DNA from 3 places in the Anaerospora sp. genome. Region 1 is predicted to be linked to each of the others. Evidence: riboswitches for the same ligand, from Rfam matches in the RefSeq annotation. Region 1 holds a riboswitch; each other region holds the start of a gene.
The links. Region 1 has a riboswitch for cyclic di-GMP ahead of RTR76_RS16660 (methyl-accepting chemotaxis protein). Riboswitches for the same ligand answer to the same signal wherever they lie in the genome.

Region 1 (4,928 bases):
GATGGCCAAGCGCTATCTTACTAGTAATCAGGGAGCACCTGTTACAGATGATCAACATTCATTAACTGTTGGAGAACGAGGGCCGATCTTACTTGAGGATACCGTTTTCCTTGAGAAAATTGCCCATTTTGACAGAGAACGAATTCCCGAAAGAGTACTTCATGCCAAAGGGGCCGGTGCTTTTGGCTTTTTTGTACCTTACAAATCAATGTCAGCTTTAACAAAAGCGGAGTTTCTACAAAATCCAGAGAAAAAAACACCTGTATTTGTTAGATTTTCTTTAGCTGGCGGATCTTTGGGCGGAGCTGATACTGTCAGAGATATTCGCGGATTTTCGGTAAAATTTTATACCGATGAAGGCAATTATGATATTGTGGGGAATCACATTCCTGTTTTTCCAATTCGTGATCCGTTGCAATTTCCTGATTTGGTTCATGCGCTAAAACCGGACCCGGTTACTAATGTGCGTGGCGGACCGATAGCGGCCAGCCGCTTTTGGGATTTTATGTCTTTAAGGCCAGAGTCCATGAATTTCCTTACCTATTTATTTTCTGACGTTGGTACTGTAAAAAGCTATCGAACAATGCAGGGGTTTGGAGTCAATACATATAAGTGGATCAATTTGTGTGGTGAAGAAGTATATATTAAATATCATTGGCAGCCATGTGCAGGGGTTGAATACATAGACAGCAAGACAGCAGTTCGGCTTGCCGGTTCGGACCCTGACATAGCGCAGCGGGATTTATTTGATTCGATTGCTGAAGGGCATACGGTAGAATACGAAATGTGTGTGCAAATACTGAAAGTGGAAGATGAATGTAAGCTTCCTTTTGATCCACTCGATTCTACCCATATTTGGCCGGAAGACATGTTTCCGCTTCTGCCGGTAGGAAGAATGGTGCTGAATAAAAATCCCGGGAATTTCTTTGTTGATGTAGAGCAGTCCGCTTTTGCCCCGGCAGCAGTTGTGCCAGGAATAGGTTTCTCTAATGATCGAATTTTGCAAGGTCGCATCTTCCCCTATGGTGATACGCAAAGATATCGCATAGGCGTCAATTATCTGCAGCTTCCCACAAATATGCCGAGAAGGTCAATTGATAATAAGATGCAGGATGGAGCGATGCAAACAATATACAGTGAAGGCGTAGCAAACTATTTACCAAATACAATTGGAGGCGGGATGCCAGCTGAGGCACCGGAGACAGGAAAGCCTGTTTGTAATTTTGTTTCAGGGATCATAGATAGAAAAGAACCGTCTGGTGATGATTATTATCAGGCAAGGTACAGATATCGGAATATGTCGCCCAAGGAAAAAGACCATTTAATTGCAAATTTTACGGAAGCGTTAAGTCAGGTATATGAGCCGATTAAGCGGAGAATGCTGGAGCATTTCATGCGTACTGATAAAGAATTGGGCAGCAGAATCGCACAAAGCCTAAATATGACAAAGTAAAGTTAGCGGCCTCAACTACAGTTAGTTGAGGCCGCTAACTTTACATTGTGTCAGGCCTTGCTGCATAAATTACCAGTGAGGAGTTATTCTAAGAATGTGCTTTAGGATATGACGGCAGCGTAAATAAGGCCGTCGCTTAGGAGATGATCACTTGGAGAATTCGGAAAAACCATCTATTCTATTTGTAGCTTTAAATCGGCACCAAAGGCAGTATTTCCATCAGTTAGGAACTGCCCTTAATACGTTATACAACGTTCATCATATTTACTATGGATTATCAGACTTCTCGGGTGCCTTAATCCAACCGGAATTGCCCGAAGTGGTTGATTTTACTGAGCAGGAATTGGCAGATATCATTCGTTTTTTATTAATAAAGGGAAAGTCCCGGAAGTTTACCGGTATTCGTGCCTGGTTGCATTCTCAAGCCGTACTCAAGAGCAGGGCGTATTTTGCCACGCGATATTTTTATCACTATATATGTCATCATCCGGTTGATCTGGTAGGTGTTTGGAACGGAATTAATCTTCCCTTGGCTTGTGCAGCTCGAGTAGCGACAAAATTGGAAAAGAAGACGCTTTTCTTTGAAAATGGATATTTGCACAATACTACTACGGTAGACCCAAAGGGGGTCAATTATCAAAACAGTTTAGTGAATAAACCCCGATCGTTTTATGATGCAGTTATTTTTGAGGAAGAGTTTCTTGCTGCGATATATAATGCGGTGCCGGCAATCAGAGGATTAAAAGCAAAATGGTATCAGAGCTTGATAAGTACGCCGCCGAGTAATACGCCCGAAGATATTATCTTGCCGGATAAGTTTATCTTTCTCCCTTTTCAGGTTCAAGATGATACGCAGGTGTTGCTATACTCCCCACGCATACAGACAATGGGTGCGTTTGTCGAGTGTGCAGTAAAGGGAGTAAAACGGTACAATTTGAATTATCAGGATGATATGTGGATCGTTGTCAAAGAACATCCTTCAGATTTTGGCCGGGTGGATTATTCTACTCTGAAGGAAGAATATAAGAACGATAAAATAATATTTTTACGCTACTATCCGACTCCTGAGTTGATTGCCAGTTCACAAGGAATAATTACTTTGAATTCAACCGTGGGGATTGAAGCATTACTTCAGCATAAGCCTGTCATCACTCTGGGCAATTCTTTTTACAATATCGATGGCCTGGTTCGTTGTGTTACGCAAGTGGATCAATTAGCAGATGAGATTCCATTTGTTTTGGCTGAGCCGGATCATCAATTAATTGATAAGTTCTTGTACTATTTGCGCTATCAATATTTAGCAGAAGGGTCGTGGCGCCAGCCTAATGAAATACATTTTGCAAGTGTTGCTCAAAAGATCAGAAAATTACTATAATAACCATTATTTATAGATTAAAAATTTAGTTTGTCGAGAGGAATTTGATGATTGCCAGAGAACTAATACTACAGAATTAAATAGTGTTTCTTAGATCAGCAAACTTAGCGAAAGTTAAGGACGCAAAGCTATGGGACTAATGATTTTATATCAATGTCTGCCAGGTTGCTATATGAGTAAGCTCATATACAAGCTGGTTTTTTTCATGGGAGGGTGAAGTGCAGATCAAGTAATGAAATGGGTTAAATAAAAAAAAGTGAGGAAGATAGTATATGCGTAGAACACCGATAGTTGCTCAACTAGGCGGGATGTTTTTTGTTGCTATTTCTTTTATGTTGCTCTTGCTTGGATACGTTGCTTATCAATACACAACTGCAAGTGATACATACGAAAATTTAATCACCCATACTTCTGCAAATATGCTTTTGCTCACAAAGGCTCAAGACGATATGCATACGGGGATTGCTGAGTTGCGCGGTTTTATGGCTTACTCGATTAGCAGTTATGATCAACAGGCAAGAAAAGAGTTTGCCGATAGTACCCAGGAGTTAAAAGTGTTTGTGTCGGGTGTTAAAAATCCCGAAGTAAAGACTGAAGCGGTCAAATTAGAAAAGATGATGAATGAATATAGTTTGAAAATGGGACAACTGCTGGATGCTAAAAAAGCAAATGATCCTGCTTTCAATACTTTATTAGTTGATGGTAGAAATTTATCTCAGCAGATTGATCAGCAATTTGAGAAGACACTCGATTTGGAAGAAAAGTTTCTCAAGATATCAATAAATGAATTGTTACAGGAACAAAAAAACACGAAACAGATTGTAGTACTTCTAAGTGTATTCATCATTTTACTTGTTAGTGGCTTAGCCTTCTGGTATAGCAAATACATGGCGAACCGTTTACATAGCGTTCGGAATGAAATGGATGCAATCAGCCGTTTTGACCTTACCGCTACTAACGGGCTGGCATCAGTTAATGACGAAATAGGAGATATGACTAGTGCCATGACGGAGATGAAAAATGCTCTTCGAGCTCTTGTCATTCATATTCGTCAAAACTCAGAGTCGCTGGCAGCAGCCAGCCAGGAATTAAGCGCTACCGTAGAGGAACAGCTGCGGGCAGCAGAAGTTATTTCTAACTCTATTGCTGAGGTTGCCAGCGGCTCTTCTCTAAATACCACTAATCTTACGGATATGTCTCATACTATTCAAGAACTTTCTGCAAGTACAGAGGAAATGAATGCAAATGCTTTCGAGGTGAATGGGAATACACAAAATGCTGTAGATGAAGCAGGGCAGGGAATGTATTTGCTAACGCAGATCGTGACGCAAAATGAGACAGTTGCCGATTCAATGAAGAGTATTACAAAGGCGGCGAACTCCTTAGCACAAGGATCTGAAAACATCTGTGAAATTGTTACCGTTATTCAAAATCTTGCCGGTCAGACAAATCTGCTAGCTTTAAATGCTGCTATAGAGGCAGCCCGTGCAGGTGAAGCCGGAAGAGGGTTTGCCGTTGTTGCTGAGGAGGTACGCAAGCTTGCTGAGCAAAGTGCGGAGGCTACTCGCCATATTGGTGACATCATCAAGAAAATGACATCCGATATTGATTATGCCGTATTGCATGTAAGTAAAGGAAACGATGAGGTAGAAGCAGGTAAGCAGGTAGCTTTCAATACGCAAAAAGGGTTTGCTATTATTATTGAAAAACTGAATCAAGTGAAGACGGTAGTTGGTCAAATAACTGTTGCAATTGAAGGGACGGCAACAGGGACGCAGGCAATGGTAGGAAATATCCAAAACATTAGTGCAGTTGCCGAACAAACAGTAGCGAGTGCCCAAACCGTAGCGGCTGCTTCCGAGGAACAAAGTGCCAGCATGCACGAAATCAATAGCAATGCTGAGTCTTTAGCAAAGATGGCAGAAGAACTTAATACGATTATCAGTAAGTTCCGACTCTAGTAGTGGCGGACTGCGCAGGGGCAGTGCCTAATTTTGAATTAAATCCAGGCGTTATATTGTAAGCCGGCCGCGTTTATGCTATGATCAGAGTAAAGTAATGAATTTTTACGCCAACAATTTAATATTGTGGCGGCAAATG
Region 2 (4,928 bases), on a different contig from region 1:
ACCTCCGCATTAAAAAGGAATAGCCCCACTGCACAGAACCCGGCTAGACTAACAGCCATAGCAAGACCTAAATATCCGTATTGCCGCGCATCTTGCAAACGTCTGGCACCAACCTCAAAACCGACAACGATAGTAAGTGCCATCCCAATACTGAGTGGCAGCATATAAACCAGGGATGCAAAATTCAGTGCCGCCTGATAGGCAGCAATCGTTACTGTACCGAATTTGGCCATGAGAAATGCCATCGCACCAAAAATACTCGTCTCACAAAAAATAGCCAGACCGATCGGTACGCCAATGCGAATTTGCTCTTTCCAAGCATGCATAGAAAGACGGTAAAGGGTAGCAAAGATGCGATATTCCCTAAACGGCGACATATAGCTGATAATAAAAAAGCTAACAATTGCGATGTACCAGTATGTAACTGCAGTTGCATATCCTGCTCCAATACCACCAAGTTTTGGAAACCCATGAACTCCAAAAATCAACAGGTAATTAAACAAAACATTAATGGGTAATGCGCTAAGTGTAATCAGCATTGTCACACGGGTATAGCCCAAAGTATCGATAAAACTGCGTAAAACTGTACATATAAAAAAAGGAACAATCCCTAATGCAAGGGCTTTTAAAAATTGATAAGCAATCGACTGAACAGCAGGCTCCAAATGCATGAGTATCAAAATCGGATTCACTGTAAAAATACCGCAGATAATAATTGTGACTGCTAAGGCAACAGCAAGATATACGCCTTGCAAGACGACGAAAGGGATCTCTGTTTTGCGCCCTGCACCATAGAGTTGAGCCATAATCGGCGTAACCGCTATGAGAATCCCATTAATTCCTGTAAAAATCGGCATCCAGATATTCGTGCCAATAGCTACTCCGGCCAAGTCATTTTGGCTGACATGGCCGGACATCATTGTATCAAAAAAGTTCATTCCACATAAAGCAAGCTGGGTGATTAAAATAGGCAGTAATATGATTAATAACTGCCCTGCTTTTTGCTGTAGCGAATGGGTTTGTTTCATCGTATCCCTCTAATCCGTGAGCTGCGTTAATGCTCACTGGCAGATTACTTGAATTTATATTTTTTTACGAAAGACTGCACCGCACGGGCCATTACTTTTTTACCCGAAATATCAGGGTGCAACCCGTCTTGCGCATATCTAACCGGTAATAAGCCCCGCTCATCTGCCAAACCGGCATAAATATCGACATAGTAAGGCTGCCTTTTCACGTATGCATTGACTTGTTGTAACTCTGTCTGCCAGTTATCAGCAGTTGGCTGATTAAATACCCGCTCTATCCTTTCAGGATTAACCGGTGGCAAGGTAAGAAAAATTGGCGTAATGCCATTATCCTGACATTTTTGTTTAATTAGGTCCAGTGATTCGATAACCTCACCTGCGGTAGTGCCTCCCCGGATACTGTTGCTGCCGCCTAAGATAAACAAATACTGTGGCTGAAAAGGCAAGACATCCCTTTCAAAACGTTCAGCCAGAGCCCATGCCGTATCACCGCTTTTGCCGAGATTTTTTACCGGAAAGGGTAGATAAGACGAGTAATCAAATCTTTCATCCGATGGCGGATTGGAAACAGCCCCTCCGCCATGGGTAATACTATCGCCAAAAACCGCCCATTTATGTATTCCCGTTTTTACCTGGAAGGGAACAGCATCGGAATACCCACCAATAGCTTCCCCTTCACCATCAAAGGCAATTACTCGCCAATAGTATGTACCATCCACCCGGTAAGCTTCAGTGTCATAATAATCAAAACCTGACTCTACCGAATAATTCCGGATGCGATAGCTTGAGGACATTGTCCCATGGGGATTCTCCGGCAGCCTGTTGGTAACTTCCACTTCATATCGCGTCGCATGTAATACTGGAATCCAGGCATAAACGGGATACAGAGGCGTAAGCACCTTCTTTTTTCCGTAAGTCGTCACTGCTGGATACTGGGGATTGACAATGCCATGGTCTAAAGGAACCGGAACAGAAAACCGTCCTACAGCCTTCTTGTCCAGATCCAATGGACGAATTCGATAATATAACTTTTTGTCGGAGACTAATGTTGAATCAAGCTCAACACCTGGAGTATAAATTGCTGTCGTTTGATAGGCAATTTTATCTTGCGGTGCCTTCCGGTCTTTTAGCACCGGAACTGTAGCTACTTCCAGCTCGTACATGACAGCATCCTCGGCACTTGCCCAACGTAGTTGTATCTTATTTTCCTGTGCGTAGCCATTACTTGCACCGGCACACAAGAACATGCATACTAGTAAAATTCGTAATATCTTCATCTTATCTCCTCCTTGCCAGCCTCTTGATCAGTATATCATATTACCGGGACTAACGTTTAGCGTTACAGCATTTTTTGCAGGCTCAAGTTGTTATTAGCTAACAAAATAAAAATAAGCAGAGAAAAAGCTTATTTTTCTCTGCTTATTTAAAATTACAGCTTTCTGCGTTAAACCTTAGATAAAACTTCTTTAGCCTTATGCAAATCCAAAGGTTTAATAATGTAATCCCTCGCGCCTGATTGTAAAGCTTCCATAATAATACTTTTTTGCGATAAAGCAGAAACCATAATAATTTTAGCTTGAGAATCGAATTGCAGAACCTCTTTTAGTACCGTAAGTCCGTCTATGTCAGGCATCGTAATATCAAGCAGCATCAAATCGGGCTTTAACTCTTGAAACTTCTTAATTCCTTCTATCCCATTTGCCGCTTCTCCGACTACAGTCGCACCGGAAGACTCTAGAATTTCGCGCAATCGCACTCTCATAAAAGCCGAGTCGTCAACGACTAGTACACGACAAGACATTATTAGCACCACCTTACAATAAGTGATGGCAACCTGGCAATCATAGGCAGCACCCTTAGACCCATAGCTTTGCGTCCTTACCTTTCGATAAGTTTGCCGATTCTGGTATTATCTGTAATCTATTATCCGGTCTTTAAAAGACAAAGTCAATTAATTTCTAAAATTTCTAAATTTAGTCTATTAAGCTTTACAAGTTAATGACTGCAGCAATAAGTTATATAGATCTTCTTTGCCGGGCTGCCGGGGAGTATTGACAATATTAGCTGCTTCACTGGCAATAGCAACAAACTTATGTAACTCTTCCTGCGAATAAACTTCCCTGCTTGGCAGCAGCCTGCTCATTAACACTTTCATTTCATCCACTGTCTTTAGCCCTAATGCAGCTAAAACGGCTTCTACCTTTTGCGGTACCACCGGTTCATTAAAGCGCAGATATTCTCCCAGCAGCAATCCATTGGCTCTGCCGTGAGGAACCTGATAAAAATAAGTGAGAGAATAGCCTAAAGCGTGAACAGCCGTCGTTCCCGTCTGAGCAATGACAACGCCCCCCAACAGTGAGGTATACAGCAATTCTTCCCGCACGGATATGTCAAACTCTCCTAAAACCAAAGCATTGCAAGCCCGCCCAAAGGAGCGGATGGCTTCAAGAGCCAGACAATCGCTTACCGCTGTTGAACGTTTAGACAGATACCCTTCAATAGCGTGGGAAAGCGCATCAACCGCAGTATTAACAGTAACCGCTCTGGACTGAGTATGAGTATAGCGGGCATCAAGAAATGCGATTTGCGGAAAAATACGAACATCAGAAAAGCTGCGTTTCGTCTGACGCTCGCTATCCGTCAAAATCGAATAGGGTGTAACTTCGCTGCCGGTCCCTGCTGTGAGCGGAATTGCCGCTATCGGCAGCGGAGCGGCTTGAAAATCTCCTTTATACAGCTCAGAGGCACTAATGAAATTTACTGCAAGCACAGCAATCGCTTTAGCAGCATCTAAAGGAGACCCTCCCCCAATCGCGATAATCATGTCGGGCTTAAACCGCCGGGCTGCTGCTCCACCTGCTTCAACCACCGCGAATGTCGGGTTCTCTTCAATCTGGTCAAATAATTCCCAGACAATCGCCTGCTCATCGAGCACAGTGGTAACATCTGCTAATGCGCCACTGGCCTTAGCAGAATTACGCCCCGTAACAATCAGTGCCTTTTGGCCCAGCTTGCTGAACTCTTCTTTATTGCCCGCAACGCAACCAACCCCTAACAGAACTTTTGTTGGCATTAAAAATTTGAACTCCATGTTATACCCTCCCTTTATAAGTTGAGCATCTGCCGGATAGCGGCAATATGCTTAATTTTATACCATTCACCAATTTCCTTCCCCTTTAGGTCCTTAGGTACCGCCTCACCCGGCAGCAGCGAGATAGCAGCTTGCAGTGGGCCTAATTCAGGTACATTCAAGCGCACTCCTTTTGCAAGGATATCAAATTCGCTTATACTAAGTGAACCACGCCTTAACTGATTAATTGCGGCCACCACATTTTCCGGGGTAGGCTGTGACAGCAGCCCTTTTATCTTACCGGCCATAGCTGCCGCCTCTACCCAGTCTCCAGGTAAAGTCATACTGTGGTTCCATCGCAGCAAAGTTTCTTTGCTTAAGGTAAAACCCAAAGCTGCAAAACGCAATTTGGGCTCGTGTGTTGCCTGGGCAGCCAGGTCCAGCTGTTCCATAGTCTCGTCAAACACCGGACTAGACAATTCCGCAATTTCCGGAAAGGCAATTTGCAGCAAATCGGCCTTATGCAGCACCTTGAAAAAGTCTGCAGGGAGCCGGGCTCCCTCCAGCACCTTAGTCAATTCGGCTATCAGCCTCTCGGAAGGTTCTTCCGCAAGCTCATCGCGAACAGCTCTGGCGAGAGCCAGCGTATTTTCTTCTACCGTAAAGCCCAAACGGGCTGACTGTCCTGCCAACCGCAAAGCCCGCATCGGATCATCCGAAAAGTGCCCGCTCGTTGCCCTCAATATACCGGCCTTAATATCCTGGCGCCCCTGAAAAGGATCAATCAACTCTCCGGTTAAACAATCTACTGCCATCGAGTTCACTGTCGT
Region 3 (4,928 bases), on a different contig from region 1:
ACTTGGCAAGTAAGGAGGGGGAACCCGACACATGACAAAAGAACATGTAGGTAAAGTAATCCAAGTTATTGGACCTGTTGTTGATGCTACATTTCCCCCGGAACAGTTGCCTGAAATATATAATGCCATCAAAATTCAGGGACAATCGGGCGAGCTTAAGGTAGAGCTGACTGCTGAAGTTATGCAACACTTGGGCGATAATACCGTTCGCTGCGTAGCTATGAGCTCCACAGACGGTTTGACTCGTGGTATGGATGCAATCGACACCGGTGCTCCTATTACCGTACCTGTTGGCCAAGGCACTCTGGGCCGGATATTCAATGTATTAGGTAAGACGGTTGATAATAGTGATGCTGAAGTGCAAGCTTCTGCCCAATGGCCAATCCATCGTCCGGCACCTAGCTTCGAAGATCAGTCTTCCGCTACAGCCATCCTGGAAACAGGGATAAAGGTTGTTGACCTTATCGCTCCTTATGCTAAAGGTGGTAAGATTGGACTCTTTGGTGGTGCAGGTGTTGGCAAGACCGTTCTAATCATGGAACTCATCCGTAACATTGCAACTGAGCATGGCGGCTACTCGGTATTTGCCGGTGTAGGCGAGCGGACCCGTGAGGGAAATGATTTGTGGGAAGAGATGAAGGAATCAGGCGTTATCGAGAAAACTGCTCTTGTATACGGGCAGATGAACGAGCCGCCTGGAGCCCGTATGCGCGTAGCGCTTACTGCTCTGACTATGGCTGAGTATTTCCGTGATCAGCAGGGACAGGACGTACTGCTGTTTGTTGATAACATTTTCCGCTTTATTCAGGCAGGTTCAGAGGTATCGGCGCTGCTTGGCCGTATGCCTTCTGCTGTAGGCTATCAGCCGACGCTGGGTACTGACGTAGGTGCTCTGCAGGAACGGATTACCTCTACTAAGAGTGGTTCAATCACTTCTGTACAAGCTGTATATGTACCGGCCGATGACCTGACTGACCCTGCTCCGGCAGCAACATTTGCTCATTTGGATGCTACTACGGTATTATCCAGGCAAATTGCCGAGCTGGGGATTTATCCGGCAGTGGATCCTCTGGACTCCACTTCCCGTATTCTTGATCCTCTTACACTTGGCGAAGAGCATTATGAAGTTGCCCGCGGCGTGCAGGAAGTTCTGCAGCGCTATAAGGAACTTCAGGATATCATTGCCATCCTGGGGATGGAAGAACTGTCTGATGATGATAAGCTGACCGTAAGCCGGGCCCGGAAGATTCAAAGATTCCTTAGCCAGCCTTTCTTCGTTGCTGAGGCTTTCACCGGCACTCCTGGCAAATATGTGCCACTGAAGGAAACGATCCGCGGATTTAAAGAAATTATCAGCGGTAAACATGATGACCTGCCTGAATCGGCATTCTACATGGTAGGCACTATTGACGAAGCGGTGGAAAAGGCGCGCACAATGAAGGGGGAATAAGACATGGCCAAGACGATCCGACTGGACATTGTCACCCCTGATAAAATAGCATACTCAGCAGATGTTAATATGGTTATTGCCCGTGCTACTAACGGCGATATCGGTATTCTGCCAGGGCATGCACCGTTAATTGCTGGATTGGATATTTGGCCTCTGCGCATTCTGACTGATGAGGGGGAAACTGAAATCGTTCTTTGCAGCGGTTTCATGGAAGTTCGGCCTGATAAAGTAACCATATTGGCTGCTTGCGCCGAGCTGCCCGAAACAATCGATATTGCGCGAGCTGAAGCTGCCAGAGAAAGAGCGGAAGGCCGCTTGAAGGCTGCTGATTCCAGCATTGACGTTACCCGTGCAGAAGCAGCACTAAGACGGGCGATTGTGCGTCTGCGTGTGGCTGAACACAGTAAGCATTTTTAAGAAAAACAACCCCAGATTTGGGGTTGTTTTTCTTTTCCGCTAAATTAGTAAATACTATACACATCAACAAAGGCAGGATTTAGCTTCATTTGACGAGAAAGGCACATTGGTGTATTGCACATGCTAGGAGGAAATATATGAATTCCAAAACAGTTGATCAGTCCAGAGTCATTATGTCAAATATTATGATGCCGGAACATGCTAATCCATCCGGAAATGTTCATGGCGGTGAAATAATGAAATTAATGGATAACACGGCCGGAGTTGTTGCCTGCCGGCATGCCCGTACAAATATCGTAACAGCGAGAGTGGATTCCTTGAAGTTCCTTCATCCTATTAGGGTGAGCAATGTTATTACCTGCTATGGCGAATTAACATTTGTCGGCAAAAGCTCAATGGAAATATCCGTGACCGTAACTGTTGAGGATTTGTCTAAGGAAGAACCGGCTAAAATTGCATTGACAGGTTTTTTTACTTTTGTTGCACTCGATGATCAGGGTCATCCCCTGCAGGTGCCAGCTTTGGAAGTGCGAACTGAGGAGGAGCGCCGCTCCTGGGAAGCGGCGCAGCAGCGATATTTGTCCTATAAACAGGAGCAGAAAGGAGCGGAGACAAAAAATGGCGATTGAAACATCAGTTTATCCTAATACTATCTTAGAAGTATTAGGAATAGGAAGTTTTACCGGATAAGATAACCGCCACAATGCCTGTTAATAACGCTACCCTTCAGCCTTTTGGCTTATTACATGGCGGTGCATCAGTGTACTGGCAGAAAGTGTTGCCAGTTTGGGTGCGTATAATCTAATTGATCAGTCCACTCACTATGCCGTTGGTTTAGAAATCAACGCCAATCATATTCGGTCAAAGCGTGAAGGCATGGTTACAGCTGTTGGAGTTCCTCTGCATAAGGGCCGCACTACAATGGTGTGGGAAATGAAAATTCTCGATGAAGAACACAAACTAATATGTATTTTCTCGGTGTACGATCGGTATAATTTCTATAAACAAATAATATTATCCGCAAAACGATATTGCACACAGGATTTTAAGTCAAAATGTCGAATTATGGGATGAAAATGAAAAAAATGTCAAACTGCAGCAAACTTATTGAAAAGTAAGGACGCAAAGCCATGGGTCTAATACTGAAAAAAGGTAATGACTGCCAGGTTGCTACGAATTTAATTCGTATGTACCTGGTTTTTTGCATTTTTTTCTTATATATTACCCTTGCTGCAGTGTGAATCATTTTAAATTGCGATAGGGGGGAATCGCAACAAATAATTAATTTTATTATTTATAAGGCAATAATCAGAAAGGGACGATTTACTATGAAATGGACAGTAGCAAAAAAGATCGGCAGTGGATTTCTGGTGGTTTTAACACTTGTTATTATGATGAGTGGATTTACATATTGGAAAATTGGTGAAATAACCTCCTCCTATCAGGTGTTTAGTAAGATTAACATATATAAAATGGAAATGGTACAGGGGATAGCGGCAGATATCGCTAATGAAGCGGTTGTTATGCGCCGCTTCAATTTTACCGGTGATCCCAGTGATATTTCGGTATATAACAGCTATAAGGAAAAAGCAAATGAAAAAATGGCGTGGTTGGAGAAGAATGTCAGCACAGAAACAGTCAAGGAGCATTTACGAGCGATAAAAAATGAAAAAGCTGCCTATGAGGAAATCGCTGAAAAATCAATAGCTGCCAAACAGGCCAATAAGCTGGATGAGGTAGCAAGCTATATGCAGCAGGCAGGTAAACCGTATAAAGCTGCCATGAGTGCAACAGAAGATTTAGTAAGACTGAATGAAGCGTACGCCGCACAGGAACAGGAAAAATATGCAGAAGATGCCGCAAATTCGAGACTTATGCTCGTTATTGTAAACATAATAGTTATCCTGTTATCCATTTTAATTGCCTATTTTGTTTCCCGGAGTATATCACGCCCGGTTCGAGAAGTTGCAGAAGCTGCTAGTCAAATAGCCAATGGCGATTTGACAATGCAGTCAATCTCCTATCAGTCTGAGGATGAAATTGGTAAGCTCGCTAATTCTTTTAATACGATGCTGCTAAACCTGCGCATGATTATTCAACAAGTCTCCGTTTCGGCGGAACAAGTTGCAGCATCTTCGGAAGAATTGACTGCGAGTGCCGAACAATCTGCTCTGGCTGCAACCCAGGTTGCTGGCACAATAACCGAGGTAGCACAAGGAACGGATCAACAGCGGCAAAGTATTAGTGATACACTGCAGATTATTGATACAATGACAGCTCAGGTACGCCAAATTGCATTCAATGCAGACAGCACAACGACTGTAAGCAAGCAAACGGCAGCTGCAGCCCAAAAAGGCGGCGAGGCCATTGAAGCGGCAATTAAGCAAATGACTACAATTGATCAAACAGTTGCTGAATCGTCTGCCGTAATCTCTGCTCTTGGTGAGCGCTCTAAAGAAATTGGGCAAATCGTCAATACGATTGCTGCTATTGCAGGGCAAACAAATTTACTTGCCTTAAATGCTGCTATTGAGGCTGCTAGAGCCGGGGAGCAAGGCCGGGGCTTTGCTGTTGTTGCAGAAGAAGTTAGAAAGCTTGCCGAACAGTCTCAGACTGCAACAAAGCAAATTGCTTCGCTGATTCATGAAATACAAGCGGAAACGAATAAAGCGATAATTGCCATGAATGCCGGTACTCGGGAGGTAACCACGGGTACGCAAGTAGTCAATACCGCAGGAAGATCCTTCCAGGATATTTCTGCTCTGGTCGGCAAAATGGCTGGTCAAATTCAAGATATCACTGCTTCTGTACAGGTTGTTGTTGCCAGCAGTGCACAGATTGCAACTTCGATTAGCGAAGTTGGCGAGGTAAGCCGGGTAACCAGCGGACAAACGCAGACTGTCTCGGCGGCAACGGAAGAGCAATCTGCCTCCATGCAGGAAATTGCAGCTGCCAGTGAAGCATTAGCTGATATGGCTGCAGATTTGCAAGTAACGATAACGAAGTTCACGCTCTAACAGGAAGTGTTTTACTTGACAAGCTGCCAATTCTCTGCTACTAT

Region 2: linked by a shared signal. The riboswitch ahead of RTR76_RS10430 (response regulator) and the one ahead of RTR76_RS16660 (methyl-accepting chemotaxis protein) in region 1 are both predicted to bind cyclic di-GMP.
Region 3: linked by a shared signal. The riboswitch ahead of RTR76_RS18785 (HAMP domain-containing methyl-accepting chemotaxis protein) and the one ahead of RTR76_RS16660 (methyl-accepting chemotaxis protein) in region 1 are both predicted to bind cyclic di-GMP.

Annotation. Positions count from the first base shown of each region.
Region 1 covers NZ_DALZUO010000025.1:3,254-8,181, forward strand. Annotated here, with positions in the region: gene RTR76_RS16650 (catalase) at 2-1,453, shown strand; gene RTR76_RS16655 (hypothetical protein) at 1,605-2,828, shown strand; cyclic di-GMP riboswitch class I at 2,916-3,001, shown strand; gene RTR76_RS16660 (methyl-accepting chemotaxis protein) at 3,101-4,789, shown strand.
Region 2 covers NZ_DALZUO010000010.1:102,094-107,021, reverse strand. Annotated here, with positions in the region: gene RTR76_RS10440 (MATE family efflux transporter) at 1-1,028, opposite strand, end outside; gene RTR76_RS10435 (GDSL-type esterase/lipase family protein) at 1,073-2,305, opposite strand; gene RTR76_RS10430 (response regulator) at 2,473-2,829, opposite strand; cyclic di-GMP riboswitch class I at 2,854-2,937, opposite strand; gene RTR76_RS10425 (iron-containing alcohol dehydrogenase family protein) at 3,010-4,119, opposite strand; gene RTR76_RS10420 (CCA tRNA nucleotidyltransferase) at 4,134-4,928, opposite strand, start outside.
Region 3 covers NZ_DALZUO010000033.1:23,314-28,241, reverse strand. Annotated here, with positions in the region: gene atpD (F0F1 ATP synthase subunit beta) at 32-1,450, shown strand; gene RTR76_RS18795 (F0F1 ATP synthase subunit epsilon) at 1,454-1,867, shown strand; gene RTR76_RS18790 (acyl-CoA thioesterase) at 2,005-2,496, shown strand; gene RTR76_RS20910 (hotdog fold thioesterase) at 2,609-2,941, shown strand; cyclic di-GMP riboswitch class I at 2,955-3,042, shown strand; gene RTR76_RS18785 (HAMP domain-containing methyl-accepting chemotaxis protein) at 3,196-4,884, shown strand.